DNA from 3 places in the Lysinibacillus sp. KU-BSD001 genome. Region 2 is predicted to be linked to each of the others. Evidence: riboswitches for the same ligand, from Rfam matches in the RefSeq annotation. Region 2 holds a riboswitch; each other region holds the start of a gene.
What was found. Region 2 has a riboswitch for S-adenosylmethionine ahead of metA (homoserine O-acetyltransferase MetA). Riboswitches for the same ligand answer to the same signal wherever they lie in the genome.
Positions count from the first base shown of each region.

Region 1: another riboswitch for S-adenosylmethionine. It lies ahead of AAGS61_RS20185 (O-acetylhomoserine aminocarboxypropyltransferase/cysteine synthase family protein); the one in region 2 lies ahead of metA (homoserine O-acetyltransferase MetA).
Region 3: another riboswitch for S-adenosylmethionine. It lies ahead of AAGS61_RS14520 (methionine ABC transporter ATP-binding protein); the one in region 2 lies ahead of metA (homoserine O-acetyltransferase MetA).

Region 1 covers NZ_JBDQZI010000024.1:12,833-23,141, reverse strand. The annotation lists gene AAGS61_RS20185 (O-acetylhomoserine aminocarboxypropyltransferase/cysteine synthase family protein) at 81-1,376, opposite strand; SAM riboswitch class I at 1,535-1,644, opposite strand; gene AAGS61_RS20180 (SLC13 family permease) at 1,953-3,482, shown strand; gene nfsA (oxygen-insensitive NADPH nitroreductase) at 3,549-4,286, shown strand; gene AAGS61_RS20170 (hypothetical protein) at 4,412-4,849, shown strand; gene AAGS61_RS20165 (hypothetical protein) at 4,975-5,385, shown strand; gene AAGS61_RS20160 (hypothetical protein) at 5,436-7,121, opposite strand; gene AAGS61_RS20155 (lysoplasmalogenase) at 7,225-7,866, shown strand; gene pepT (peptidase T) at 7,897-9,120, shown strand; gene AAGS61_RS20145 (DMT family transporter) at 9,234-10,202, shown strand.
Region 2 covers NZ_JBDQZI010000005.1:146,319-156,627, forward strand. The annotation lists gene AAGS61_RS09795 (patatin-like phospholipase family protein) at 1-808, shown strand, start outside; gene AAGS61_RS09800 (3D domain-containing protein) at 968-1,525, shown strand; gene AAGS61_RS09805 (hypothetical protein) at 1,638-1,814, shown strand; gene AAGS61_RS09810 (LLM class flavin-dependent oxidoreductase) at 1,819-2,808, shown strand; SAM riboswitch class I at 2,857-2,963, shown strand; gene metA (homoserine O-acetyltransferase MetA) at 3,108-4,046, shown strand; gene AAGS61_RS09820 (amidohydrolase family protein) at 4,114-4,857, opposite strand; gene AAGS61_RS09825 (hypothetical protein) at 5,427-5,777, opposite strand; gene AAGS61_RS09830 (YczE/YyaS/YitT family protein) at 5,839-6,468, opposite strand; gene AAGS61_RS09835 (methyl-accepting chemotaxis protein) at 7,866-9,593, shown strand; gene AAGS61_RS09840 (methyl-accepting chemotaxis protein) at 9,681-10,309, opposite strand, start outside.
Region 3 covers NZ_JBDQZI010000010.1:73,439-83,747, reverse strand. The annotation lists gene AAGS61_RS14550 (acetyl-CoA C-acetyltransferase) at 1-930, shown strand, start outside; gene AAGS61_RS14545 (acyl-CoA dehydrogenase family protein) at 1,078-2,859, shown strand; gene AAGS61_RS14540 (arsenate reductase family protein) at 3,074-3,430, shown strand; gene gcvH (glycine cleavage system protein GcvH) at 3,508-3,888, shown strand; gene AAGS61_RS14530 (hypothetical protein) at 3,953-4,276, shown strand; gene AAGS61_RS14525 (thioredoxin family protein) at 4,286-4,591, shown strand; SAM riboswitch class I at 4,648-4,751, shown strand; gene AAGS61_RS14520 (methionine ABC transporter ATP-binding protein) at 4,835-5,860, shown strand; gene AAGS61_RS14515 (methionine ABC transporter permease) at 5,853-6,521, shown strand; gene AAGS61_RS14510 (MetQ/NlpA family ABC transporter substrate-binding protein) at 6,587-7,444, shown strand; gene AAGS61_RS14505 (LysR family transcriptional regulator) at 7,558-8,460, opposite strand; gene gltB (glutamate synthase large subunit) at 8,580-10,309, shown strand, end outside.

The DNA.
Region 1 (10,309 bases), on a different contig from region 2:
GGCTTCCTCGTGAAATGATACGAGTGTCACCACCTCCCTTTGCCGCATGAGGCTATTTATTTAGAACTAATGGTTATATTTTAAACTTGTGCACCTGCTTGAGCTTGTGATTTGGCTAAAGCTTGGTCTAAGTCAGCAATGATATCTTCTACATTTTCTAAGCCGATTGAAAGACGAATGAGTCCCTCTGATACACCCGCTACTTGTAATTGCTCTGCTGATAATTGTTGATGTGTAGTAGACGCTGGGTGAATCACTAATGAACGTGCATCTCCAACGTTTGCTACGTGCGATAGTAGTTCTACACTATCGATGAATTCGCGACCTGCATCACGACCGCCTTTTAATTCAAATGTAAGCATCGAGCCGTAACCATGCTTTAAATATTTCTTCGCCGCATCATGTGATGGGAAGTCTTCAAAGCCTGGGTAATTTACTTTTTCCACGAATGGGTGGTTCTTTAAGTACTCCCCTACTTTTGTTGCATTTTCATTGTGACGAGCCACACGCAAATGAAGCGTTTCTAGCCCTTGAATGAAGTTAAAGGCAGCGTCTGCTGATAATGTCGGCCCGAAATCACGTAATAATTGCACACGTAATTTTGTTGCGAATGCTGCATTTGGTACATCAATACCATAGCGTAAGCCGTGGTAGCTTGTGTCTGGTTCTGTAAATCCTGGGAAGCGACCTTGCGTCCAGTCAAATTTCCCTGCATCGACGACTACGCCACCAATTGTCGTACCGTGACCACCAATCCATTTTGTAGCGGAATGGACCACAACATCGGCACCAAAGTCAATCGGATTTGAGCCATATGGCGATGGGAATGTATTGTCAATGATTAATGGTAAGCCATGCTCATGTGCAATATTTGCTACTGCTTCGATATCTAAAATATTTAAAGACGGATTCCCTACTGTTTCTGCATATAATGCTTTTGTGTTTTCATTAATAGCTTTACGGAAGTTTTCTGGATCACTTTCGTCTACGAATGTCGTTGTAATGCCGTAGCGAGGCAGTGTGTTCGCGAATAAATTGTATGTGCCGCCGTAAAGCGAACCTGCTGCTACAATGTTATCTCCTGTACCTGCAATATTTAAAATTGAGAATGCAATCGCAGCGGAACCAGATGAAAGCCCTACTGCAGCTGTCCCTTTTTCAATTAAAGCAATACGTTCTTCAAATACGCCAACTGTTGGGTTCATAATACGTGAATAAATGTTTCCTGCCTCTTCTAAAGCGAAAAGACGTTGCGCATGAGCAGTGTCTTTAAAGGCATATGCCGTTGTGCGGTAAATAGGTACAGCGATTGCGCCTGTGACAGGGTCTGGCTTTTGACCGCCGTGTAATAATAACGTTTCTGGTTTTTGTGACATGAGTAAATTCCTCCTAAAATATAATCGATGGATAATCGGTTGAGGAGGATTTCGAAAACGTAACCCCTCTTAATTTGGAAGTTGCTTTTTATACAAATGAGTACAAAAAGCCCTCTTCTCAAAATAAGAAGAGGGCTGCGAATGAGCAAGTTTTCCTCCCCTTATCTTTCAGATCCCGATTCGAATCTGTAGGAATTAGCACCTTAGTAAGTTGTTACTGGTTGCTGGGCATCACAGGGCCTAGTCCCTCCGCCTCTCTCGATAAGAGTATATGATTCATGTTCCATCTGTTGTTTCACAGTATAAAACAATTAAATCCGATTCGTCAACTATTAATTTAAAATTTTCTGAAATTATTGTTTTATACTCTCCTACAAAACTATTAATTAACTAATTTTTAACAGTATATTCATATAGAAACGTTATAATCAACATAACAATTAGGAATGTATAGGCATTGTAAAGTCAGCATTAAAATGATGCCTAAAGAAGTTAAATACATTTCTAATATAATACTTAACAGCCTGATGTCAGTTGTTAAGTATTATAAACATCTATTAAAAGGAGTGTGGCATGATGGGAAAATTACCAGCTTCAAAATCAACACCTTCTGTACAAACCGTGGTCATAGAACCGAAAGAAACAAACAAACGGAATTTAAAACCGCTCTGGATTGGACTTGCATTTGCAGCACTAATTATGATTACGTTGTTACCGAACAACGGGGAGTTACCTATAGCAGGGCAACGTGGACTTGCCATTTTAGCATTGGCTGTTATTTTATGGGTAACAGAAGCCGTTTCTTATCCCGTCAGCTCTGCGATGATTATTGGATTAATCGCCCTTTTACTTGGCTTTGCGCCATCCATCGCAGACCCAACTGTAGTATTAGGCACAAAAGATGCTTTAAAGCTTGCCCTTGGTGGCTTTAGTAGCTCCGCTGTCGCGCTTGTGGCAGCCGCCCTATTTTTAGCTGCTGCTATGCAGGCAACAAACTTACATAAACGGTTGGCGTTATGGGTTTTATCTCTTCTTGGAACAAAAACAAAAGCCATTGTTTTTGGGGCGATTTTAGTATCCATCATTTTAGCCTTCTTCGTACCAAGTGCCACTGCTCGTGCAGGGGCTGTTGTCCCGATTTTACTCGGCATGGTGGCAGCATTCGGTCTAGAGAAAAATTCACGCCTTGGTGCATTACTTGTCATTACGGCCGTACAAGCCGTTTCGATTTGGAATATCGGGATTAAAACCGGAGCTGCTCAAAATATGGTGGCCATTGGATTTATCCAAGAACAATTTGGCATCGATATTTCATGGGGCGCTTGGTTCTTGTATGCTGCCCCCTTCTCCATCCTTATGTCCATTGCACTGTTTTTCATTATGAATATGTTAATTAAGCCAGAAACGGACCAGATTGATGGCGGGAAAGAAGTCATTAAAAAACAATTAGCAGACCTTGGACCGTTAAAAGGAGAAGAAATTCGTTTAATCATGATCTCCATAGCACTATTATTTTTATGGGCAACGGAAGGGATCGTCCATCCGTTTGATACAACGACTGTCACAATTGTCGCCATCGCTCTATTATTAGCACCGAAAATAGGGGTATACACTTGGGAGCAAGTTGAAAAACTTATTCCGTGGGGAACAATTATTGTATTCGCTGTAGGGATTGCACTTGGTACTGTATTATTAACTACACAAGGGGCTCAATGGTTATCGGATGCAGTCTTTGGTTCACTTGGCCTTAATTCGATGCCGATTTTAGCCACAATTGCGCTAGTAACCGCCTTTAATATTCTCATTCATCTTGGTTTTGCGAGTGCCACAAGCTTAGCATCCGCACTCATTCCAGTATTTATTGCGTTAGCAACAACCATTACATTAGATATAGACCAAGTTGGGTTCGTATTAATACAACAATTCGTCATTAGCTTCGGCTTCTTACTACCAATTAGTGCACCACAAAATATGTTAGCTTATGGGACTGGTGCATTTACAACGAAAGATTTCTTAAAATCTGGTATTCCTTTAACAATCTTCGGCTATTTACTTGTCCTACTATTTAGTGCGACTTATTGGAAATGGATTGGCTTACTATCATAAAATATTATAAGATGGGCTTAATGGGTTTCCTTTAAGCCCGATTTTTTACATAAGGGGGAGTTTCCGATGAATTCAACACAAGCACTTTTACGTAGCCATTCCTCTGTACGCAAATATACAGGCGAAGAGATTTCACGTGAAAAGGTCATTGAATTAATTGAAACAGCACAAATGGCAGCGAGCTCACATTTTGTACAAGCATATAGCGTCATTTGGGTAACAGATGAAGAGAAAAAACAAAAGCTTGGGGAGTTATCGAAAAATGACTTCCAATTCAAAACAGCAGGCGCTTCATTTTTATTCTGTGTCGATTTTAAACGCCTTCAAGTAGCGGGCCAAAAGCATGGGGTGGAGATCGTAGCAGACTCGGCAGAAAATCTATTAGTGGGTGTCGCAGACGTTTCGTTGTTTGCCCAAAACTTTGTTGTAGCTGCCGAATCTGAAGGTTACGGTATTTGCTATATTGGCGGTGCACGTACAAACCCGGCTGAAATTAGCGAACTATTTGACCTACCAGAGTATGTCTTCCCATTATTTGCGATGACGATTGGTCAACCGACAAAACGCAATGAAACAAAACCACGTTTACCAGTTGCTGCTGTACTTCACGAAAATAGCTATAACACAGTACAATACGATACGTTACTAGATGAGTACGATGCGACAATGGAAGCTTACTACGCTTCTCGCTCTTCCAACCAAAAAATGGCGAACTGGACAAAACAAATGGCCGATTTCTTAATCGACCAAAAACGTCCACACATGAAAGAATTTTTAGCATCTAAAGGCTTTACATGGCAATAATATAAACATCCACAGAGTGAACAGAGACAGAAGTCCCGTTAACTCTGTTTTTTTACAGTTCATTTCTATTAGTTGTTTTGATAAAATAGTAATACGTTACTTTTTAAGTAGAAAGGACTTTTCTTATGTATACAAATAAACATGTTGCTAAATCTTTGGAGAAGCAGCATTTACGTGGTGTACGTAAATACTATTTATGTATCGCAGATATTAATATCGCACTGTCAAAAGTGCATCAAGCGATTATGCCACAGATTGATTTAGAACAATACAAATTCGCAACCGAATATATTCACCAATACATTTCTCATACATCTGTATGGAATCTAAAGTTTGTTGTTAATTTGGAGAGCCCTGAAGTCGCTTTACTACAAATCTTCCACCTACACTACATTTTTGAACAAGAACCTGTAGAAAAATTTAAAAATGAACGTGCCATTTTAAAAGAGCAGGAAGAAGCTTTTTTAGCATTAAAGCCATTTAAAGAAGACCATATTGAACGTCGTCGACAAGCAATGTTACATTATATTATTGAACAATTGTCTGCCAATATGAAAGAATAATATGACTTTAGCAAGGGGAAGAAATTTAGTTTTCGATTATTGATAGCGAAAACCTCATTCTTTTGTCCATTGTTCCCTATCTCCACTTTGCTACAATAGTAACTATAGAAAGTGAGGGAATATTTATGGTTTGGACGTCATCTAAAACTCACTCACCACAAGGCGCAAGATCCTTACTGAAAGTGATGGTAGAAATTAATACAGAGCTTGCCCAATTACATAAAATCATCGCTAAACAGATTAGCCTAAACCAATATATACACGCAACGAATTATGCTGAACAGTATATTTCGTATACATCACTATGGAATATTAAGTTTACCTATAATTTTGAAAGTCCTGAAGTCGCACTCATTCAGCTCATTCATTTAGAATACATTTTCGAACAAGAGTCCTCGTCTTTATTTATAAATGAACGGCAAATCTTTTCAAATATCCAGCAACTGTTCAACGAATACAAACCGTATTCAGATGAGATGGTCAGCAAGCGCCAAGCACAAATGTATGCCTATATCGAAATGCAAAATGAGCAATAATCATATAAATAAAAGAGAAAGGCGCAGGAAATTTCCCCACGCCTTTTGTTTTATTGTCCCGGTAAATCATCAATCATCATTGTTTTTACAGGTAAGAATTGCTCACCTGTTGCATAGTATACTATTTTCACTGTATCCCCTGTCTCGATATAAATCGCAAGTGGTACTGCTTCTGTGCTGACAACAAAGTTTTCACCTGTTGTCAGTAAAAAAGTCACCAGTGTAAAATCCCCTACTCGCTCTTTATACACACGGCTCACTTGCCCTGTTTTCGTCGCCTCTTCTGCATTAGACGAGCCATCGACCGTACTACCACTGCGTGATAATGCTGCTTTATACAGCTTTAATGCTTCATTTGGTGTAGCGGCATATGCTGAAATTTCAGGATTTGCGGCTGATACGATAAAGTAGTTTTGCAGGAAACCATTCGAATCAAGGACAGCGGATAGCCAGCTCGCCTCACCGTAAAAATTGTATAAAATCGGCATTTCACCTTGCCACTCTTTTTCAATAAATTTCTTCTCAATAATATCTAGAGCGCCTTGTGAATCCATATACGATTCTTTCAGATTTCCTGTATAGTACGTCGCTTCCCCAGTTCGTGCATTCGTCAATGAATAACCAAGCATCGAATCTACGCCCTCTTTTGGACTTGTAAAATCGGTAAAGTAATACATCACACCCTCCTCGCTAAAGATGGGTGACACATTGGCTTCCGTTCCTTCATCTGACGGTAACTTCACGTCTTTTTTACCGAAAACACTATTCCAGAAACCATGTACATAATTTCCGTAGTAGCTATTTTGTAAGCTCACTGTTTCAGGTGAAATCGCGCCATCGATAAAGGCTGGTACATCTGGTAATGCGATTTTTTCCATATCGCCTGTTATTGCATCGACCATGACAATCCCTTTTACATCAAAGCCATTCCGCGCAGAAATAAATTCGCCGTACGAACGGATATAATAAGGCTTGCCTTCATCATCCACTTCAAGCTGTGGCTCCCCGTAGAAAATCAATGTCGGGTAGGATAGACGCATATGACGCTCTAAATTTTTATTTAAATAAGCAGACGGTACATACGTCATTTCATGCTCAATAAATTTCGGATTTTCACTCGAATCTGTTGCACTCATCGTAAAATACCCTGGCGTTGTTTTACCATTGAACCACTTAAAGAACCCCGAAAACTCCACTGGTGCAATATAGACATACTCCCCGTTTACTTGTTGAATTTGTAAATTTCCTAACTCGTAAAAGCTCGTATTTGGCACTTGCCCAAATGCTTTTTTCATTTTATTTTCCACAAATTGCGGTGGTACACTGGCAGGCTTCTTTGTCTCATCAAACGGTTTAATTTCCACATCCTCTACCATTTCAGCAGAATTGTATTTATCGTCTGCATTAAACAGCGGTGCACTTAAGAAATACACAACAGCAACGATGCTGAAAAATACAATGACAGACTTCAATTTTTGTTCTAAACCTACTGAGAAAATCGCCCCACCTAATGCAACGGCTGGTAATACATATAAGAAAATCGTCCACTGTAAGTCAATTTTAGATACATAAACCATGAAAAATGTCGAAATAAAACTAAGTGTAAATACGGCAATGGCCAACATCCCTTGCTGTTTGGATGTAAGCTCCGATTTTGGTATTTTTCGCGTCAACGGTACGAGTAAAATCGTAATCAAAACCGAGAAAATCACGGAAATAATGACTAGTTGTCCCATCTGAATCACCCTTTCTTCCTGTCTCTATTACGGTCTAATCAATAAAAAAGTTTCATATTTTTTACTATAATAATAACAATCTATGTTTAAAGGGGGTTTTCACATGAGAACGTTTCTACTGATAGCCGCAGTTATTTTTGGCTTTTATTATGTATTTTTATTTGATACAATCCCGAGCGATTTCAAAATGGTATTTAAATTGATTCCTATGGTATTAATTATTATCTTTGCATTGCTCACACGCCATGCCGAGCGAAAATATTATACGCTCATTGGCATCGGGTTAATTTTTTGTGCCATTGGTGACTATACATTACAGTGGTTTATCGTTGGACTAATTAGCTTTTTAATTGGACATATTTTTTATATTACTGCCTTTTCTAGTGGCAAAAAACGGGTACCAACAGCTGTAAAAACAGGACTGCTGCTATACGGTGCGGCAATGGCAATTTGGATGTGTAGCACACTCTTCCAAAAAGGCGAAATCGTGCTCACGATGGCGGTATTCGCTTATATTAGCGTCATTTTAACGATGGGCTGGACATCATTTCGTACAGGTTCTACTTTTGCCATCATTGGTGCCCTGCTGTTTATTGCTTCTGACTCGATCTTGGCGATTAATAAATTCATTGTCGCTGTACCGTTCTCGCATGAGCTCATTATGTTCACATATTACGGTGCACAAATTTTCATCGCATCAAGCATTGCACAATATTACGAAAATCGAAATAAAGTGATACACTAATTATACCATTTATTTTAGGAGGTACAATTCATGAAAGAAAAACTCATTGAACGCTTCATTCGCTACGCAAAAATTGATACACAATCGGACTTTACAAGTAACACTACACCTTCTACGCAAAAGCAATTTGATTTATTGCATGTATTACAAGATGAACTGGCTGACATCGGGCTAACAGACATCACATTAGATGAAAATGGCTACTTGTTTGCGACATTGCCAGCCAATACAGACAAAGACGTACCGACCATTGGATTTTTAGCCCACGTGGATACGACAACAGACTTCACAGGTACTAATGTGAACCCACAGCGCATCGACAATTATGACGGCCAAGATATTCTGTTAAATGATAAGGTCATGATGTCGGTAGCGTACTTCCCCAACCTCAAAAACTATGTGGGGCAAACATTAATTACAACAGATGGTACAACACTGCTTGGTGCAGATGATAAAGCCGGCATCGCGGAAATTATAACAGCCATGGAATATTTAGTAGCGCACCCTGAAATAAAACACGGCAAAATCCGTATCGCCTTTACACCAGATGAAGAAATTGGTCGTGGTCCACATAAATTTGACGTCGACGCATTTAATGCCGACTTTGCTTATACAATGGATGGTGGCCCACTTGGTGAATTACAATACGAAAGCTTCAATGCAGCTGGCGTCAAAGTCACAACTTACGGCACAAGCGTTCACCCTGGTTCGGCTAAAAATAAAATGGTAAACGCGACGACAATGGCCATCAAGTTCCAAAACCATATGCCCGTCGATGAGGTACCCGAAAAAACAGAAGGCTACGAAGGCTTTATTCATTTAATGAGCTTTACTGGACGTATCGAAAAAGCGGAAATGAGCTATATTATTCGCGACCATGATCGTGAAAAGTTCGAAGCGAAAAAAGCACATATATTAGAAGTGGAAAAGTTAATAAAGGCTGAATATGGTGAACATGCCATTTGCGTAGAAATCGAAGACCAATACTACAATATGGGTGAAAAAATTGAGCCGATAATGGACATCGTTGATATCGCCAAAGAAGCAATGCATAAGCTCGGTATTACACCGATTATCGAACCCATTCGCGGCGGTACAGATGGCTCTCAGTTATCATTTATGGGCTTACCAACACCTAATATTTTTGCGGGTGGCGAAAATATGCACGGTAAATTTGAATATGTATCTGCTGAAACAATGGAAAAAGCGACCCAGGTGATTTTAGAAATTATCCAACTTTTCGAACAAAAATAGATTGAATTTCCACCTAAAAGGTATATAATACTTTCTTAAGCGAAGTGTTCATCACTTCGCTTTTCTTTCTACCTTAAGTTAACTGAATTTTCAGGGAGAAGGTGTTGATCTTTATGAAGGAAATTATGATTGGTATACTTGCTGCTTTCTTTTTTGGCTTTACATTTATCTTCAATCACGCCATGGAATTAGAAGGCGGTAGTTGGCTATGGAGTGCTTCTCTTCGCTACTTTTTCATGTTACCCTTTTTAATTGCGATTGTCGCTATACGGGGTGGGTTTCAACCATTACGTACAGAAGTCAAAAGTGCTCCTAGCGCTTGGCTTATTTGGAGCTTTGTTGGCTTTGTTTTATTTTACGCGCCACTTACATTTGCAGCCGCTTTCGGTCCAGGTTGGCTTGTATCGGGCACATGGCAATTGACGATTGTTGCAGGTGTACTACTTGCACCACTATTTTTAACAGATCACGGCATTCGCCACAAAATACCGCGCATCTCGCTTCTCATTTCAGGTGTTATTTTAATCGGAATTTTACTCATTCAAATTCCGCAAGCTAACAGTACTTCCTTCCAAACGGTGCTATTTGGCGTACTCCCTGTTGTGGTAGCGGCATTTGCTTATCCACTCGGCAATCGCAAAATGATGGATGTCTGTGGGGGGCGTCTTGATACATTTCAGCGTGTACTCGGTATGACGATTGCATCACTGCCAGCTTGGATTGTCATGGCGATTTGGGCACTTATCACAGTTGGTTACCCTTCTAGCTCACAAGTGTTTCAAAGTTTACTAGTCGCATTGAGTTCAGGCGTCATCGCTACTACTCTATTCTTTATTGCGACAGACCGCGCACGCCATGATCAAGGAAAACTGGCTGCCGTCGAAGCAACACAATCAACCGAAGTATTATTTGTCATGGCTGGAGAAATGGTGTTATTACATGTAGCACTCCCTTCTTCCGTTGCACTCACTGGAGTTGGCATTATTATCGTCGGTATGCTACTACACAGCTACCATACAATGCTCGTTACAAAGAAAATGCAGCTGGCTAATATAACAGTAAATGAAGAAAGCAGCTCATAAAAAAGAGCCCATACCTTGTCGAAGGGTATGGGCAAAACATTGTTCTCTTATGTATAAGAGAAACTTTGAAGAAAAATAAAGGGTGAAAAACAATATCTTTTGCGGCA
Region 2 (10,309 bases):
TCGAACATTATTTACAGCAGGTGTACTCGATGCGTTTATCGATGAAAAAATGAAATTGCCATACATCGTTGCCATTTCAGCAGGTGCGATTAACGCCTGTTCCTACGTAGCGGAGCAAAAGGAGCGTACATTACGCGTTCTTTCTACGTATAGACATGATAAGCGCTATATGGGCATTGGTAATTTCCTGAAAGAGCGTAGTTATTTTGGGCTCGATTTTGCGTATAATGTGTTACCTAATCAGCTCGATCTATTTGATTGGGAGACGTATCGTACTTTTGATGGTCAGCTTGAGTTTGGGGTCACAAATGCTTACACAGGAGAAGTGGAGTACATGGACGCACTGACAATGGATACACAGTGTACGATGTTACGGGCAACATGTGCACTTCCGATTTTATTTCCAGAGATCAAATTGAATGATGTGCCGTATTATGATGGCGGTTTAGCTGACCCGATTCCTGTGAAGCGAGCAGAGGAGCATGGTTTCAATAAGCATATTTTCGTGCTTACGCGACCTAAAGGCTACCGGAAAGAAATGGATCGTAAAAGTAAATGGGTGATGAAATTATTTGCTCGGAAGTATCCAGCGCTAGCTCAAGCAATGGCACATCGGGCAGAACGGTATAATGCGACTTTAGAATATGTGGAGTCACTCGAAGCAACGGGACAAGCATTTATATTTCGACCTGATTATGCGCTAAATAGTTTTGAAAAAGATATTACTATCATGCGTAAAACGTATCAAATGGGTTACGAACAAACAATGAAGCGTTATGAAGAGTTAACCAAATTTATGCAAAAATAACCTAACATTTTGATGTCCGTTTCGTTACAAACGGGCATTTTTGTTTGTTTTCAGTAATATTTCTGTAACGGAAACAGCTTTGATTTGTAACAAGCATGAAATCTAAAATGGTTAAGATTATATTGTATGGAAAAACTTTAATCATAGTGGAGGTAATTCATGCGCAAACAAAGTATCTTGTCTTTACTAGGGGTCTTACTTTTAAGTATGACATTGTTTGTAACATCGGCTGATGCGGCAACACACAAAGTACAAAAGGGCGATACGTTATACGGTTTAGCAAAAAAATACGACACAACAGTAAACACACTAAAATCTTTAAATAATTTATCGAGCGATATAATCAGAGTAGATGAAGTACTAACGATTTCTGAAGAATCGAAATCAAATACAACAGCTAAAACAGATGTACAGGATGAAAAAGAAGTGAAAACATTGGAGGTAACAGCAACAGCATTTACGGCCAGTTGTCGTGGCTGTTCAGGCGTTACTAGTACAGGTATTAATTTGAAGAAAAATCCCGATGCGAAAGTCATTGCAGTTGATCCAAAGGTCATTCCACTTGGGACAAAAGTGTGGGTGGAAGGCTACGGTGAAGCGGTTGCAGGGGATACAGGTGGTGCGATTAAAGGCAATAAAATCGATGTCTTTATGCCAACAAAGGATAAAGCGTATAGTTGGGGACGGCGCACCGTCACCGTGAAAATTTTAGAATGATGAAATAGGCCATTCTCTTAAGTGGGGATGGCTTTTTTAGTTGCTATCGTATTTAAAATCCGTAACAATAGAAATACTAGAAAGGAGCTGAGTAGAACTGAAAGCGGGTTCTTTGATACATAATATAGTGGGGATTGGCTTAATTGTTGTCAGCCTTTTACAAGCGGTAAATTATTGGGATGAAAGTTTACCGAAATCTATTTTTTATCTTGTTTTTGCGGGTGTCATCGGCTGGCTCATGTTATTTGTAACGAAAAAACGGAAAGAAATTGAGCGAGAAAAAGGGTGAGGACATGGAAAAACTAAAGCTGCCTATTTCGGTATTAGATTTAGTACCTGTACTAGAAGGACAAACGGCACATGAAGCCTTTATAAGGGCGCGTGATTTGGCACAGCATGTAGATGCGTTAGGTTACAACCGTTATTGGCTAGCGGAGCATCATAACAGCCGCGCTATCGCAAGCTCCGCTACAGCGGTAGGGATTGGCTATATTGCAGAAGCAACAAAGCATATCCGTGTCGGCTCAGGTGGTGTAATGCTACCAAACCATGTACCGCTTATCGTAGCAGAACAGTTTGGTACATTAAATGCGATGTATCCAGGACGTATCGACTTAGGTCTTGGTCGCGCACCTGGAACGGATCCGTTTACCGCTCGAGCACTTCGTCGGAATATAGCTGGGGAGGATTTTGAAGAAAATTTACTGGAACTACAGCATTATTTAAGTGACGCTAAAGAGACAGATACAATTTGCGCTTACCCAGGTTTTGGTGACAATATTCCGATGTGGATTTTAGGGTCTAGTCTGTTCAGTGCGGAGCTCGCTGCTCGACGTGGCTTGCCATATGCATTTGCTTCTCATTTTGCACCAGATTTCTTGACACGGGCCATCAAGCTTTATCGGGAGCAATTTACACCGAGTGAATATTGTGAAAAACCGTATGTACTAGCATGTGTCAATGCGATTGTAGCGGATACTGATGAAGAAGCACACTACTTAGCGACAACTTTCTATCAATTCTTTTTATCTATTATTCGACGCGACCATCAGCTATTGAAGCCACCAGTGGAAAATATGGATGCGATTTGGTCACCTTTTGAACGTGACGCAGTGATGCAACAACGACAATACACATATATTGGTAGTAAAGAAACGGTAGCCAAGCAGTTAAAGTTGTTTATTGAAGAAACAGGCGTAGATGAAATCATGTTTAGCGCCTCTATTTTTGATAATGAAGAGCGGAAACACTCGTTTACATGCCTACGAGAAATTTTTGATTGAATTGTTGAAATATTCTAATTCGCGTGATACAATTTATCTAATTTAATAATCTTATCAAGAGAAGCAGAGGGACATGGCCCGATGAAGCTTCAGCAACCTCTAGTCATACTAGAAAGGTGCTACTTCCAGCAAGGACTTTCCTTGAAAGATAAGAGCGAGCGTCTAATACCCTCTCATTCTTATTTGCTGGAATGAGAGGTTTTTTGCGTCGATAGGAAAGTTTTAAGAAAGGACATCATCTATACCTATTGTAGTGTAGATATGTTTTTTCTAATTTCATAGAAATGGGGGATACGAGTATGCCGATTAACATACCGAAAAAATTACCAGCTGGAGATTTACTACGAGAAGAGAAAATCTTCATCATGGAGGAAGACCGCGCCCGCACGCAACAAATTCGACCACTAAACATTTTAGTTTGCAATTTAATGCCAGAAAAAGAGAAAACAGAATTGCAATTACTACGTTTACTAGGAAATACACCACTTCAAGTGAATGTGACATTTTTAAATACAGCGACATATGAATCAAAAAATGTATCGAAATCGCATTTACAGCTTTTTTATAAAACATTTGATGAGGTGAAACATCGTCGATTTGATGGCATGATCATTACAGGTGCACCTGTAGAACGGATGGAATTTGAAGAAGTTATTTATTGGCAGGAAATCGCAACGATTATGAACTGGGCGAAAGTCAATGTGACATCGATTATGTACATTTGTTGGGGAGCACAAGCAGCCTTGTATCATCACTTTGGGATCGGGAAATTTGAGCTACCGAAAAAATGCTCAGGTGTGTATTCACATGTTATTACAGACTTAACGGTTGACTTAGTGCGTGGGTTTAGCGACGAATACGTAGCACCACATTCCCGCCATACATCTGTTTCGATTGATGAAGTGCGTAATCATAGTGATTTAAAACTGTTAAGCTATTCTGATGATGCGGGTGTATTTATTGTCCAATCTAAAGATAATAAACACATTATGATTACAGGTCACTTAGAGTACGATGCAACGACATTACGCGATGAATATGTACGCGACATCGCCAAGGACGATAATGTTGAGATGCCGGTGAATTATTTCCCGGAGAACGATCCACTAAAAGAGCCTAAAAACACATGGCGTGCACACTCACACTTACTGTTCTACAATTGGCTTAACTACTACGTATACCAAGAAACACCGTACAAATGGGACTTCGTTGAAGAAAATATTGAGTTTCATATTTAACACAAACCGCATGATTGGGAATTACTCGTCATGCGGTTTTTTACGTTTAGTAGAAGGAATCTGCACTTTAATCAAAATACCATTTAACCGCATTGGAGTATAAAATTTTATCGGTAGCTTGTTCATCGAATAGCTGTTGGATTAGTTCAATATCTGAATACTCAAAAGGTCTTTTTGCTCGTGTAGAGGGTAAATCTGTCCCGAACATCAGCGCATCTGGATTCACTTCATAAATCGATTTTAAGGCATTCGTGACATTTAAGTCTACGCGACCAAAACCAGTAGCTTTGACGTACACCCCTTTATCCACTAGCTTTAGTAAATGTGGCAGTCCTTCTTCCGATAATCCTAAATGGTCGATTGATATGGCCGGTAATGTTTCAATCGTTGTTGCAATTTCAGGTAACTCTTTTGCATCCATATAAAGTTCACTATGCCACCCTACTAAATCATAAACCCTTCTAGCGAAGTAATCCAACTTCGATAAGTCTTCTGAACCGCCTCTTTTAATGTTGAAGCGTAATGCCTTTACACCGTTTGCATGTAAATGAAGTATTTCTTGATCCGTCACTGAAAAAGGTAATTGTGTGACGCCGCAAAATGTGGGCCCCATTTTTTGGAGCGCTGCTAATAAATACTGTTGGTCAAATCCTTGGAATGAACCCGACACAATAGCGCCACCTAATACATTGAAATGAGCTGTTTCATCCTGATAATCTTCAACAACATAACTAGGAGGCAAATAGCCTTGGTTTTCGGTAATCGGAAAGTCAAAATCAATAATATGAAAATGTGCATCAAAAATTCGCATAACAATACCCCTTTCTTTTCCTTAACATATCAAAGAAGGTGTATAAAGAAAATTACGGGTTATTAATGCAAGTGCATTAATATATCTTATCGAATGAACTGAAACATATTCATTTCATAATATAGAGATAAGCATGAAAAATTTTTAAAAAGGATGATGAATATTTCGGTAGTGAGCACAGTTTTGTCTCTTCGTCAAGGAAGAATGCCTGACAGCTTGGATGATTCCTTAGACATTGATCGCTGGGAGAATGACGGGGGGAGCTGTCCGAGGACAAGGTATAGCCGCGGTCATGACTGAAAAGTTGGGAGGAGCTTGAGCTAAAGAGGGAGGCGAGCAGTCTCTCTCTTTCAAAGAGGTTCTGGCTATTTCAAAAAAACGATACAATCTATGCTATACTCAAGTAGTACAGAAGGGGGATACATATGACAACTTCATTTTTAATTATTTTCCCAGTTGCATTTGCCGTTTTTGTTGTGGCGTCTGCATTTGCATTTTATAAATTCCGCCACTTTTTCTCCCGTGAACAATAAAAGAAGGTAGCACTCACTTTTGAGGCTACCTTCTTTTTATATTAGTTTTGTAAGTAAAGCTTGGGCAGGTGCAGCGTCTGCTTCGCCATTGTTTGCTGCTTTCATCAGCAATTTACGGAACTGATTTTTCATCTCTGCTGTTAGTGCGTCCTTATCAAACAGATCAAATTTACATTTATGAAGGGGGATCGTATCGGATTCACTAAATCCATCCTCGTAAAATAAATTCCACGTGATGTACTCGCCGTCATCATCGATACCAACAGAGCAAGTAAGTAAAAAGCTTTCAGCGGTTCCTTCCGCTACTACTTCCTCATAAAAATCTTCATCGTCCAGTAATTGGTCCTCTAACTGCTCATAAGCTGTTGTTGTTGTAATCGTAATCATCTTTTCAACTCCTCTGTTTGCATTATAACAGGGGATGTAGATTTTCACCTAGTTTAACTAATTAGTTATAAACAGAGCTTTCCGTACCAGTTGCAGCGTAAAATAACTTTTCGTTTACTTTCAGTGCCCATTGCACAATCGGACCGAGTCCAAAAGACATAATGATCGTGCCGATTCCAATCGGACCACCAAGTAAGAAGCCTGTAATCGCTACTATGATTTCCATCGTCGTACGAGCTCGACCGACACTCCAGCCAAGCTTATGTGAGAGGAGTAACATTAATGCATCACGTGGGCCAATCCCTAAGTTTGCTACAATATACATGCCACAACCGAAGCCAAGCAGTAATAGACCGATACAAAAAGCAATTAATTGCGGGAAGAACCCGTTTAGCGTCGGTAACATGGCATTGAAAATATCAATGAAAATACCAGCTAAAAACATATCTAAAAATGTCCCGATTTTCGGTAATCGTTTCATAAACACGGAGTCAATCGTTAAAATGATTAAACCAATGATAATCGACCATGTCCCAATCGTTAAACCGAACGTATCTGCCAGCCCGATATGGAGTACATCCCAAGAGCCAACCCCCAGCGATTTCGCTTTAATCGTTAATGTTATGCCAAATGATAATAGAAGTATCCCCAGTAAAAAAAATGCACTGCGCCAATAAATATGTCTTTCCATCGTATCCCTCTATTTCTCTGTTGTACAAATGATTCTAAGATGCCACACATTATTATAGCGAAAGAAGGGGGGAAACCGCTTTTTTCTGCTAATTCCCAAAATAAAGACTTTATTCTTCAACACGCTATATTGGTGGGGCGTCAGATTTATGTGGATTTATAACGGGAAGTAAAGAAATATCCCCGAACGACGCTTTGGAAATAGTATTGTTTAACTTGTGTTCAACAATCGGGAAACGCAACCTTTTATTATGAAATAAGTCAGATTACACAATGAAGTATTATCAGTTTATTACTTTGTATTTTTAGCTATGGAATATCAAAGATGTAAATGGAGTCCGTCAGATTTATGCGGATTTACAACGGTAAGTAAAAAAAATATTCCCAACGACGCTTTGGTAACTTTATATTTGCAAATTCAGTTATACTTTTATAAACGGGGGTGACTATGTTGAAAAATAGTAAACTGATTCTTTCCTTTACATTAGTATTTACAGGAATTATATTTACCAGTTCTATATTGGTAGCTTCTGCTAGTTATATCAATAACAAGGAAATCAATTCTTTGACAAACAAATGCTATCAAAATAATGGGGTACCTACTTTAGACATTAACAACGAACTTACAAACAATTACTCTTTTGAATGCAACAAAATTCAATTTAATTAATTCAGAAAAACTTATATGTTTATACAAATCCATACAAGATAACGTTCCGAAATCAAAGTTTGGAACTACACCAAAAAAGCTACGAATCCTTGTGAAATCAACGGTTTCGTGGCTTTTCCTATGAACATTATTTATACAGCTTTTTATGTAGGAAGCGCAAATACTGGATACATCGATATATACACGATTATGGCTTGCCTTTTAATATGCATAAAATGGTTTATATTTCTTAGCGTTATCAATCCGCATTTACCCCTATTGGAAATACATTTCAATCAACGAGCAAACCCCTTTATCAAACATTCCACTAAAAAAATCACGCTGATAGAAAAGATGTTATCTCATTAAAAATCTATATTCCTAAATGAAAACCTCATACATTGATTCTTTATCCTCTTTAATTTTTATAAAAATAAGAATAAATGTTGATTTTTAGTTATATATAACTATAATAGAGTAAAATGGTTGAAGTGATGAACACCGTTTTATGTAGGTGATTGAATGGATGTAAGCTAGTAGTGAAACACCTTCATATCGCTACTATAGGGGATTATGTTGGTTTTTTTGCACTCCTTATTACTATACGAAAAGACCCTTGGAACTTCTAATTATTTATAGTTAAAAATACCTAATTCCAGAACAACTTCAAGTCTACTAACCGAATAGAAATACGAAATGGAATGTATGTATGCAAGTAAAAAAATAATATTATGTAAAGGTGGGGAAAAATGGTCTTCTTCATAAATAAATCTAACAAATGGGATCAATATGTAAATGCTTCAGAAACAGACTTACCTAAAGTGGGGGAGCGAGCGAAGGAGCGCTTATCGTTCTTAGGTGTTGACCAAGAAACGCTTAATAGGGTAAAACAATCAGCGAATATATTAGCTCCTTTTAAAAAGGAAATAATCGATAAATTTTACGGAAGAATACAATCTGAACATATATTTAATCAACTGATTGCGCAACACGCCACAGTCGATCGTCTGAGAGAGAAAATCGAACAATATATCGATCAATTTTTAGAAGCGGAAGTCGATCAGCATTATATCGTGACGCGAATAAAAATAGGGGAGTACAATAGTCGAATCAATTTGACAGCAGAAAATTTTGTCGCTGCACATGATTTATTGATGCAGATAATGACTACAATTTTAATGGAAAAACTACACCGTCATCCTCAGCGTATGATAGAATGCGTGGTTGCTGTACAAAAGCTAGCAGCCTATGACAAACAATTAATCGTTGAAGTATATATGGAAAATACGTTTAAATACTTTTTAAACGAAGTATCTGACATGTTAAATGAGATGATGAGTTTAGATACAATCAAACAACTGCTTTCAAACATGCAGAAAAAGATAGATGAGACCCATAGTGTAACTGCCGCAACTGAAGAAATGAGTGCTTCTATACAGGGGGTAGCAAATTATGCAGTTGAAGTAGCAGAAGGAACAGATGAGGCGGTTCATTCAGCGGAAGAAAGCGGGAAAGTTGTAGATGAAACGATGGAAGATATAAGGCGAGTCGGTCATGTATATGGAAAAATTGTAAAGAATGTGGAACAACTGAATCAAGAAATTGACTATACACAGGATATTGTGAGAATCATTAAAGAAATCGCGGATCAAACCAATTTATTAGCGCTAAACGCATCGATTGAAGCGGCTCGTGCAGGAGAGCATGGGCGTGGTTTTTCAGTAGTTGCTTCAGAGGTGAGAAAGCTGTCGGAGCATACGAAGGAACAAATTGTGAAGATCATTGCTAATATGGAGTCATTGCAAAATGTCTCTTTAGAAGTCATTGAAGGGATTGGCCAAACGGAAAAATTAGTTGAAAAGAGTGTTGTAGGGGCGGAAAGTGCAAGTGAAGCATTAATCAGTATCGTTGAAATGATGAAAGGAATTAATGAATCAACCTCCCAAATAGCAGCGATGAGTGAAGAGCAAACGGCTACGATTGTGGACATCGCTTCGAGAAATGCGAGTATTTACGATAATAGTGTGGAATCACAAGAAATATCAAAACGAACAGCAAAAACATTTTTTGAAATTAGTAATAAAATGGATACGTACCGCAAGAAATTTTTAAATATTAATGTGAAACTAACGTCAAAAGATATTTTAAAAGTGGCGAAAACGGATCATTTGCTATGGAAATGGCGAGTGTATAACTTAATTTTAGGCATAGGGACGATCGACTCAAAAGAAACGATTTCTCATAAAGAATGTAGGCTAGGGAAATGGTATTACGGAGATTTACCTGAGCATGTGAAAAGCAAAAAAGCATTTAAAGACTTGGAACAACCGCATATGCAAGTACATCAAAGTGCTCAACTGGCAGTGAAATGTTTTGAAATGCATGATCCTATAGGAATAGAGAAAGCTTTTGAAGAATTAGAGAAATATTCCGAAATTGTTTTGAATTTATTAACAGATTTAGAGAAGGAACTTTAGTAACAAATAGAAGCGCAATAACCCTTATATTGTTAGGATTATTGCGCTTTCATAATGCTATCTTATTTGTATGTTTAATGGTAATGGCTATAGTTTATATTGTTTGACTAATGCATCTAGTTCTGTAGCAAGAGTAGCTAGTTGCTCTGTTCCTCTTGATACTTCTTTAATTAATGTACTGGATTGGACTGCTGTTGCCGCTGTTTCTTGAACACCAGCTGATGCCTCTTGTGTAATGGCATTGATTTCTTCAATAGACGCATTGATTTCTTGTCCTTCTTCCGCCATGCCCTGGACATTTTGCATCATACGCATTACATGATTCGCTACTTGTTGCATCGCTTCGTTAATAGATATAAATGTTTCTGTCGTTTTTTGTAATTGAGCGGATCCTTCTTGTACTTTGCTAAATCCAGTAGCTAAGGACGTATTGACGTTTTTGGAATCTTGTTGAATCGTTTGGACAATCGTTGTAATTTCATCTACGGAACTTGCTACTTGTTCTGCTAATTTCCGCACTTCTTCTGCTACGACAGCAAAGCCTTTTCCGTGTTCACCAGCACGCGCCGCTTCGATCGATGCATTGAGCGCCAACAAATTTGTTTGATCAGCTACAGCTTTAATGATAGAGACAAAGGAAGAAATATCTTGTGCTTGGTCGTCTAGTTTTTTCATTTTCTCCATCGAATCTTCGACAATTTGATAAATGGACTGCA
Region 3 (10,309 bases), on a different contig from region 2:
GCTATTACAGTAAATCGCTTCTGTTCATCAGGGTTACAATCCATTGCATATGCAGCAGAACGTGTTATGTTAGGCCATTCAAAAGCGATTATCGCAGGTGGTACAGAATCGATGAGTATGATTCCAATGACGGGTAATACAGTGCGTTTAAATCCAACATTAGCAGAAACAGCACCTCAGTACTATATGGGCATGGGACATACAGCAGAGGAAGTAGCACGTCGCTATGAAGTAAGCCGTGAAGACCAAGATGCTTTTGCTGTACGTTCACATGAGCTGGCTGAAAAAGCGATTAAAGAAGGTAAATTCAAAGATGAAATCGTACCGATTGAAGTCACACAACACTTCGTTGGTAAAGATCATAAACCTGCAACACGTACCTTTACGTTTGATACAGATGAAGGGGTACGTTCGAATACAACCGTTGAAGGATTAGGGAAACTTCGCCCAGCATTCAATGTTAAAGGGTCTGTAACAGCAGGAAATGCTTCACAAACTTCTGACGGTGCAGCAGCAGTGCTTGTAATGGACCGTGAAGAAGCAGAGTCGCAAGGATTAAAACCAATGGCGAAATTTTTAGGATTTGCTGTTGGCGGTGTACCACCAGAAGTAATGGGAATCGGACCAATTGAGGCGATACCGAGAGCGTTAAAAATTGCTGGTCTTACACAAGATCAAATTGACCTGTGGGAAATCAATGAAGCATTTGCTTCACAGTCTATCCAAGTTGTACGCCACTTAGGAATTGATATCGATAAAGTGAATGTAAATGGTGGTGCGATTGCGCTTGGTCACCCACTTGGTGCAACAGGAGCGATTCTGACACTAAAACTGCTTCACGAATTAAAACGTCAAAATAAGAAATACGGCGTTGTCACAATGTGTATCGGTGGCGGTATGGGTGCAGCTGGTGTATTTGAAGTCCTTTAATTTCTAGAAACAGCTTTTGGAAAGTTTATTCTCTTTGCCTCCGAGTAAACTTTCCGAGCTTTTCTATACACAAATTATGAATAACTATTCAGTTTTTGCTTTTTTATAATGGTAGGAAAATGAATTGACTATGAGGGGGAAATGGGTATGAAATTAACAACAAACATCATTAAAGGCGGCGGCTTTTTAATCGAGGACGTAGATATCAATCGTGTTATTACACCAGAGGATTTCACGGATGAGCAAAAAATGATTGCGCAAACAACGACTGATTATGTACAAAATGAAGTGTTACCAGTAGTGGAAAACTTAGAAAATCATGAGTTTGAGCATTCGGTACGTTTATTAAAAACAGCAGGGGAATTAGGACTACTCGCTGCCGATGTGCCAGAAGAATATGAGGGTCTAGGTCTAGACAAAATTTCTTCAGCGTTAATCGCTGAAAAAATGTCTGTCGCTGGTGGTTTCTCTATTACGCACGGTGCACATGTAGGAATCGGTTCTTTACCAATCGTATTATTCGGTAACGAAGAGCAAAAATCAAAATACCTTCCGAAATTAGCTTCTGGTGAGTTAATTGCTGCGTATGCCCTAACAGAACCAGGTTCAGGTTCAGATGCATTAGGTGCAAAAACAACTGCGAAGTTAAATGAAGCAGGAACACACTATGTATTAAATGGTGAAAAACAATGGATTACAAACGCAGGCTTTGCAGATGTATTCGTTGTGTACGCTAAAATCGATGGGGAAAAATTCACTGCCTTTATCGTAGAAAGAGCGTTCCCAGGCGTTTCTGTCGGCGCGGAAGAGAAGAAGATGGGCATTAAATCATCCTCTACTCGTACATTAATTTTAGAAGATGCACAAGTGCCGGTAGAAAATTTACTTGGTGAAGTCGGTCGTGGTCACGTCATTGCATTTAACATTTTAAACATCGGTCGTTATAAGCTTGGTATAGGTACTGTTGGTGGAGCGAAGCGTGCACTGGAGCTTGCTATTCAATATACGAACCAACGCCAACAATTCAAAACGCCAATTTCTAGCTTCAACTTAACGAAAGAAAAATTAGCGACAATGGCAGCACATTTATATGCGTCTGAGTCATTAAATTATCGTACAGTAGGGTACTTCGAAGATACGCTTAACCAACTATCAGAAGAAGAGCAAAAAAATGGTGTAGCCATTGCAGCAGCTGTCGCTGAGTATGCAATCGAATGTTCAATCGCCAAAGTGTTTGGCACTGAAACATTGGATTATATCGCGGACGAAGCAGTACAATTACACGGCGGTTATGGTTTCATGGCTGAATATGAAGTAGAACGTATTTACCGTGATTCACGTATAAATCGTATTTTCGAGGGGACAAATGAAATTAACCGCATGATCGTACCGGGTACATTTATGAAGAAAGCGTTAAAAGGTGAGTTACCGCTTCTTCAAGTAGCGCAAAACCTACAAAGTGAACTGCTCATGATGATGCCAGAAGAGCTTGAAGATGCGCCGTTAGCACAAGAAAAATATCTTGTGAAGAACGCGAAGAAAATCGCAATTCTTGCAGCAGGTACAGCAGCGCAGGCGTTCGGTGCAAAATTAGATCAAGAGCAAGAGCTACTTGTAAACATTGCAAACATTGCGAACCAGTTATACGCGATGGAATCAGCAGTTATACGTACGCAAAAGGCAATTGAACGCGAAGGTGTAGAAAAAGCAGCGCAAAAAATCCTTTACACACAAATCTTCTGTCAAGAAGCGTTTGCCATTATTGAAGCAGAAGCAAAAGATACATTACTTGCTTCAGTAGAAGGCGACAATGGTCGTATGATGTTGTCAGCTCTTCGTAAATTAACACGCAATAGCCCTTACAACTTAATTCCGAAAAAACGCGAAGCAGCAGCAAAACTGATTGAAGCTGAAAAGTACGTAGTGTAAGGTATAAAATCCGGATGCTAAAAACATCCGGATTTTTATTGATTTGAACAGTTTACAATTCGTTTTGTCGCTCTTTGCTACATATGAATATGATAATAGAGCGGGGGACGCTTCATTTACTGGAGCGAGGCATGTCGTTTAGTTCTTTTTTTAGCATTCGGCTAGGAAATCTTATACAATAGAAGAGAAGATAACAATAAAAGGAGCTACATACATGCCATTAAAATTTATTCAATATCCAAAATGTACGACATGTAAAAAGGCACAAAAATGGCTAGAAGAAAACAATGTCGCTTACGAATCTATACACATTGTTGAACAAACGCCAACACAGCAACAATTAACAGAACTCTATAAGAAAAGTGGCCTTCCACTAAAGAAGTTTTTCAATACTTCAGGGAACAAGTATAAAGAACTAGGCTTAAAGGATAAATTAGCAAATATGTCCGAAGAAGAGCAATTAGCTTTGCTTGCATCTGATGGGATGTTAATTAAACGTCCAGTTGTGACAGATGGTGAAAAAGTTACGCTTGGTTTCAAGGAGTCTGACTTCTCAGAAACGTGGAAATAGGCTGATTACAACCTTGTTTTTACTACTGAAATATGTCAAACTGAAAGAGATTTATACATTTTGTTGGAGGGATTTTCATGAGTATTCCTAAAGATTTACGCTACACAAAAGAACACGAATGGGTAAAAATCGAAGGCAATAAAGTACGCGTTGGTATTACGGATTTTGCACAAAACGAACTTGGTGATATTGTATTCGTTGAGCTACCAGAAGTAGGCGATACAGTAACAATTAACGAACCGTTCGGTAGTGTAGAGTCAGTAAAAACAGTTTCTGAATTATATTCACCAGTATCTGGTACAGTAGTAGAAGCAAACGACGAATTATCAGATAACCCAGAATTCGTTAATGAATCTCCATACGAAAATGCTTGGATGATTGTGGTTGAACTTTCAAATGAAGCAGAAGTGGAAGAATTATTAACTGCAGAAGCATACGAAGAGTTTATTTCTGAATAATACAAAGAAGCGCCTGAATCTAGTATGGATTTTGGCGTTTTTTTCGACGTAGGGGGAGAATTGAATGATTGAAAAGTGTATAATCGTAGAGGGTCGCTCTGATAAATTAAAAATCACACCCCTTCTTGCTGAGCAAGTATTGATTTTGTGTACAAATGGCACAATCGACGAAGAAGCATTAATCGATTTACTTGAACCATACGAAGATATTGAGCTATTTACCTTTTTTGATCGCGATAAATCAGGGGATTATTTAAGAAAAATTATGCGCCGAACATATAGCGAGGCTGTGCAACTTGAATTACCTGTGCCATTTAATGGTGTAGCCGAGGCACCAAGTAGTGTCGTGCGTGATATTTTACAAGCGGCTAAATTCAAAGTGAAATAGGATGAGCAGATGGAAGACTGGACAAAAGAACAGTGGCAGCAAATCATAAACGAAAAAGAGATGGCCGCTTTTTATTTATATACACCGATGTGCGGTACATGTGCTGTTGCATCTAAAATGTTAAATGTGGTGGAAGAGTTACTGCCCACATTACCCCTTGGTAAAGCAAATTTAAATTATATGGAAGACCTAGCATATGACTATGAAATTGAAAGTGTGCCGTGTTTAGTAATCGTTAAAAACGGTAAAATTGTCCAAAAAGTGTACGCATTTCAATCCGTACTAAATTTGTATGAAATGTTAAAAAACAATTGACGGACAATTAATAGTCATGGTACATTTACATGCATAAAATAAATTTTATAACGTTACTCTTATAAAGAGCGGTGGAGGGAAGTGCCCTATGAAGCCCGGCAACCATCACAATTGTGAAAAGGTGCCAAGTCACTCAAAGTTTTGCTTTGAAAGATGAGAGAGCGGTTAACGTATAAATTGTGCGAAAACCTTTCTGCTTGTCTATATTAGTAGGAAGGTTTTTTCATGTAGAAGGAGTTTATTATGATTGAGTTAAGTAATATAACAAAGGTTTACAAGACCAAAAATGGTGAACTAAAAGCTGTTGACAATGTAAACTTAGCGATTGAGAAAGGCGAAATATACGGCATTATTGGCTATAGTGGTGCTGGTAAAAGTACGATGATTCGCCTGTTGAATGGTTTAGAAAAGCCAACAACAGGTTCGGTAGTGGTGAATGGTGAAGAAATTTCGGCGATTTCAGGCAATAAGCTACGTGCAGCGCGTCAAAAGATTAGCATGATTTTCCAACATTTTAATCTTCTATGGTCGCGTACAGTGGAAGAAAATATTGCGTTCCCATTAGAAATTGCAGGTGTACCAAAGGATGAGCGCGCAAAGCGTGTGGCAGAGTTAATCGATTTAGTTGGTCTTGCAGGGCGTGACAAAGCGTACCCTTCACAACTATCAGGTGGTCAAAAGCAACGTGTCGGCATTGCACGAGCGCTTGCCAACAATCCGGAAGTATTGCTTTGTGATGAGGCGACATCTGCACTTGACCCAGAAACAACGGATTCGATTTTAGAGCTGTTATTAGATATTAATAAGCGACTTGGTTTAACGATTGTATTGATTACACACGAAATGCATGTTATCCGCAAAATTTGTCATCGTGTCGCTGTCATGGAAGCTGGAAAGGTAGTAGAGGCTGGCGAAGTATTAAACGTCTTCCAAAACCCACAAGCCCCAATTACAAAAAAATTCGTTTCACAAGTGTCCGGTACAAATGAAACAAAAGAATCGATTGAGCAAATTTTAGCCAACTACCCTACAGGGAAGCTTGTGAAAGTGACATTTGTAGGACAAGCAACCGAACAGCCGGTCATTTCGCAAGTCATTAAAGAATACGGCGTCGATGTGAATATTGTACATGGTTCGATTTCACATACAACAAGTGGTCCATACGGGACATTGGTTGTGCATATTGATGGCACAGAAGAGCAAGTGCAACAAGCACTAAACATATTATCGCAGCATGAGATTCAGACGGAGGTGATTGAACATGCTTAGTCAATTATTTCCGAATGTAAAATGGGAAACGATGTATGAGGCAACATACCAAACGATTTACATGACAGCCATTTCAACAGTTATTACGCTTATTTTAGGGTTAGCCATTGGGGTTTTATTATTTTTAACGAGTCCGAATCAAATGTGGGCAAATAAAATCGTTCATTTTTTAACGGGGTCATTGGTGAATATTTTCCGTTCGATTCCGTTTATCGTCTTGATTATTTTATTAATTCCATTTACGAAGTTTTTAGTTGGCACAATTCGTGGCACGAACGCAGCGCTCCCTGCATTAATCATTGGGGCTGCACCATTTTACGCACGTATGGTATTAATTGCGTTACGTGAAATCGACAAAGGCGTTATTGAAGCAGCTCGTTCAATGGGGGCTAAAACATCCACGATTATTGTTAAAGTGCTTATTCCAGAAAGTTTACCAGCACTGATTTCAGGGATTACCGTAACAGCTGTTGCGCTTGTTGGTTACACAGCGATGGCAGGGATTATCGGAGCAGGCGGTTTAGGGAACTTGGCGTTTATCGAAGGGTTCCAGCGTAGTCGTGATGACGTAGTGTTGATGTCAACGATTATTATTTTAGTAATTGTATTTGTGATTCAATGGATTGGCGATGCGATTACAGCACGTACAGACAAGCGATAAGGTAGTATCGGCAACAGCCGTTTTTATAAAAAGACATATAAGATAAAGAAAAGGGGTTTCAACACATGAAAAAGTATTTATCATTATTAGCAGTACCATCATTAGCACTTGCATTAGGAGCTTGCGGTTCTGATGACGAAAAACCAACAAATGATACAGCAACAAATGATGCTGGGGAAACAGCAGAAGATACAAAAATTGTTGTTGGTGCTTCAAATGGTTTACATGAATTAATTTTAAAAGAAGCAGAGCCGATTTTAGAAGAAGAGGGTATCGATTTAGAGATTAAGCCATATCAAGACTATATTATGCCAAACCAAGATTTAGAGTCAGGTGATCTTGATGCGAACTATTTCCAACATATCCCTTATTTAGAGCTTGAAATCGCAGAAAAGGGCTATGATTTCGTAAATGCTGGTGGGATTCATATTGAGCCAATCGGTATCTACTCTCAAAAATATAAATCATTAGACGAGCTACCAGATGGAGCTACAATTATCATCTCAAACTCAGTATCTGACCAAGGTCGTATTCTTCAATTATTAGAAGCACAAGGATTAATCACATTAAAAGAGGATATCGACAAAACAGCTGCAACGATCGATGATATTGTAGACAATCCGAAAAAATTAGTAATTGATGCAAGCTCTGCACCTGAATTATTAGTAACATACTATGAAGAAGGTGAAGGAGATGCAGTAGTTATCAACTCTAACTTTGCAATCGATGCTGGGATCAATCCACTTGAAGATTCAATCGCAATCGAAGGTTCTGAGTCTCCATATGTAAACGTCATCGCAGTTCGTAGCGAAGACAAAGACAGTGAAGCAATTGCTCGCTTAGTAGAAGTACTACGTTCTGAACCAATTCAAGAATTCATTCTTGAAGAGTGGGGCGGCGCAGTCGTACCTGTATCTGAATAATAAAATGATTTATCCCGAGGTTAATATCAAAACCTCGGGATTTTTTGTCGTAAATTGCGTTTTTCTAAGCGCAGTTCGCTAATATTTCCTAGGAAATCACCCTACGTACGTCATTATTGAAATTGTGTTAAACGAGAGAAGAAGTTTGTAACAAATTGTAGAAATACTTGTTCAGATGGAGCGAGTTCTCGGTTCGTTGGGGAAATGACACCAACTGTTCGACGGATTACAGGTAATGCGATTGGGACTTTTACGGTAAAGCGTGGTGTCGAGTCAGATAAGGAGCTTTCAGGTAATAACGTCACGCCGATACCTGCTGCCACTAACCCTTTTAATGCGTCCATATCTTCTCCTTCAGATGTAATCTTTGGGACAAAACCGGCTGATTTACATGCTTCCACAGCTACTTTATGCAAAATATACCCTTCTGGGAATAAAACAAAATTTTCGTTACGTAAATCTACTAAGTTAAGACGCTCGTTTTTGGCAAGGGGGTGATTTGCTGGTAATAGTGCATGGATATTCTCACTAAACAGAATGGTTGGCGTAATCGCTTCATCTTTTGGCGGAAGCGGACCTAAAAAAGCTAAATTTAATTCTCGATTTTTGACAGCCTCGATTAAAAATTTATACGAACCTTGTCGCAAATGAAAAGATACATCGGGATATTCCTTTTTAAAGGCAGAAATGACTGTTGGCAATACATAACTTGCTAAACTTGTCGGGAAACCGATTTTGATTGTTCCTTTTGCTGGATCTAAGTATTCTTCCACTTGCTTTGCAGCAAAGTCAATTGCCTTCAACGCGGTAATTGCATGTTCTAAAAAAATTTTACCGATTGGTGTTAATTTAACATTGCGCCCAATTCGTTCGAAAAGCGGTGTTCCTAGTTCATCTTCTAAATTTGCGATTTGTCGGCTAATCGCTGACTGTGCTACGTGAAGATAGTCTGCTGCTTCTGAAATATGTTCTCGTTCAGCTACCTCTACAAAGTAGCGTAATTGCCTTAATTCCAACGCTTTCACCTCATTTATCGAAATATTAGATTGATTCCATCCAAACTATATATTGTTTATATTATTTCGAAAACTTTAAAATGTAAATACGTTAGTGAAAGATTTGGGGGGAATTTATTATGACTTTTCATCAATATCCACAACCACAGGGCCTGTATTCGCCACAATTTGAACATGATGCGTGCGGTATTGGGATGTACGCAAATTTTAAAGGGAAGCCATCACATGATATCGTAAAAAACGGTTTAGAAATGTTATGTCGCTTAGAGCACCGTGCCGGACGTGGCGGAGACGGAAAAACAGGTGACGGAGCAGGGATTATGGTACAAATCCCTCATGCCTTTTTTAAATCGAACTGTCCAGACATGCATTTACCAGAAAAAGGTGAATATGCTGTAGGGCAATTATTTTTTACAGACAAAGAGCAAGAACGTACGGCCATTGAAGAAAAAATGAATGAGCTGATCGCACAAGAAGGTCAACGTTTAATTGGTTGGCGCTGGGCCCCGACAAACAAACAAAACTTAAGTGCGATTGCCAAATCTTCTGCACCGGTTGTACGCCAAGTATTTGTACGCAACGAAGCAGGAGAACGTTTAGCCTTTGAACGTAAATTATACGTCATCCGTAAACAGTTAGAGCACTGGGCAGAGGCACAGGGCTATGAGTTATATATGCCAAGTTTGTCAAGTGAGACAATGGTATTTAAGGGCTTACTTGCGCCAGAGGAAGTAAGTGACTTCTATCAAGATTTGCAAGATCCTAGCTTTGTATCGGCTTTTGCGCTTGTTCACTCCCGTTATTCTACCAATACATTCCCTTCTTGGAAACGTGCACACCCAAATCGTTATATTATCCATAACGGTGAAATTAATACACTACGCGGTAATATTAACTGGATGCGTGCACGTGAGCAACAGTTTGTATCGGAAGCATTCGGTGAAGATTTACAAAAAATCTTGCCGATTATTGATACAACAGGATCTGATTCATCGATGTTGGATAATGCATTTGAGTTTTTTGTATTAGCAGGTCGTACACCTGCACATGCAGCGATGATGTTAATTCCAGAGCCATGGACAGAAAACCCACGTCTGGAGAAAGACCGTAAAGCATTCTATCAATATCATGCGAGTTTAATGGAGCCATGGGACGGTCCGACAGCCATTTGCTTCACGGATGGTAAACAAATCGGTGCCATTTTAGATCGAAATGGCTTACGTCCAGGGCGCCTATATGTAACAAAAGACGACCATGTTATTTTCTCTTCTGAAACGGGCGTTGTCGATGTTCCAGAAGAAGACGTTGTATTAAAAGACCGTTTAAGCCCAGGTCGTATGCTGTTAATTGACCTTGAGCAAGGCAAAATCATTTCAGATGATGAGCTAAAGGCAGAAATGGTCGCAAAAGAGCCCTATCAACAATGGCTTGAAGATAATATGTTAAAGCTGAAAACTGAAAAAGAGCAGCCAGTCGTGCTGAATGATTTAACGCTGCGTCAAAAAATCTATGGCTACACATTTGAAGATGTGCAAAAATATATCGTTCCGTTAGCAAAAGACGGAAAAGATCCGCTCGGTTCGATGGGGAATGATACACCACTCGCTGTGTTATCCGATCGGCCACAATCATTATTTCATTACTTTAAGCAATTATTTGCACAAGTAACAAATCCACCGATTGACTCGATTCGTGAGCATGTTGTGACGTCCACAATGACCTTACTTGGCAAGGAAGGAAATTTACTTCACCCAAGTGCAGAAAATGCGCGACGTATTATTTTAGATACACCAATCTTAACAAACAGTGAGTATAAACAATTAGTAGCCAACGAAGAGAAGGGCTTCCG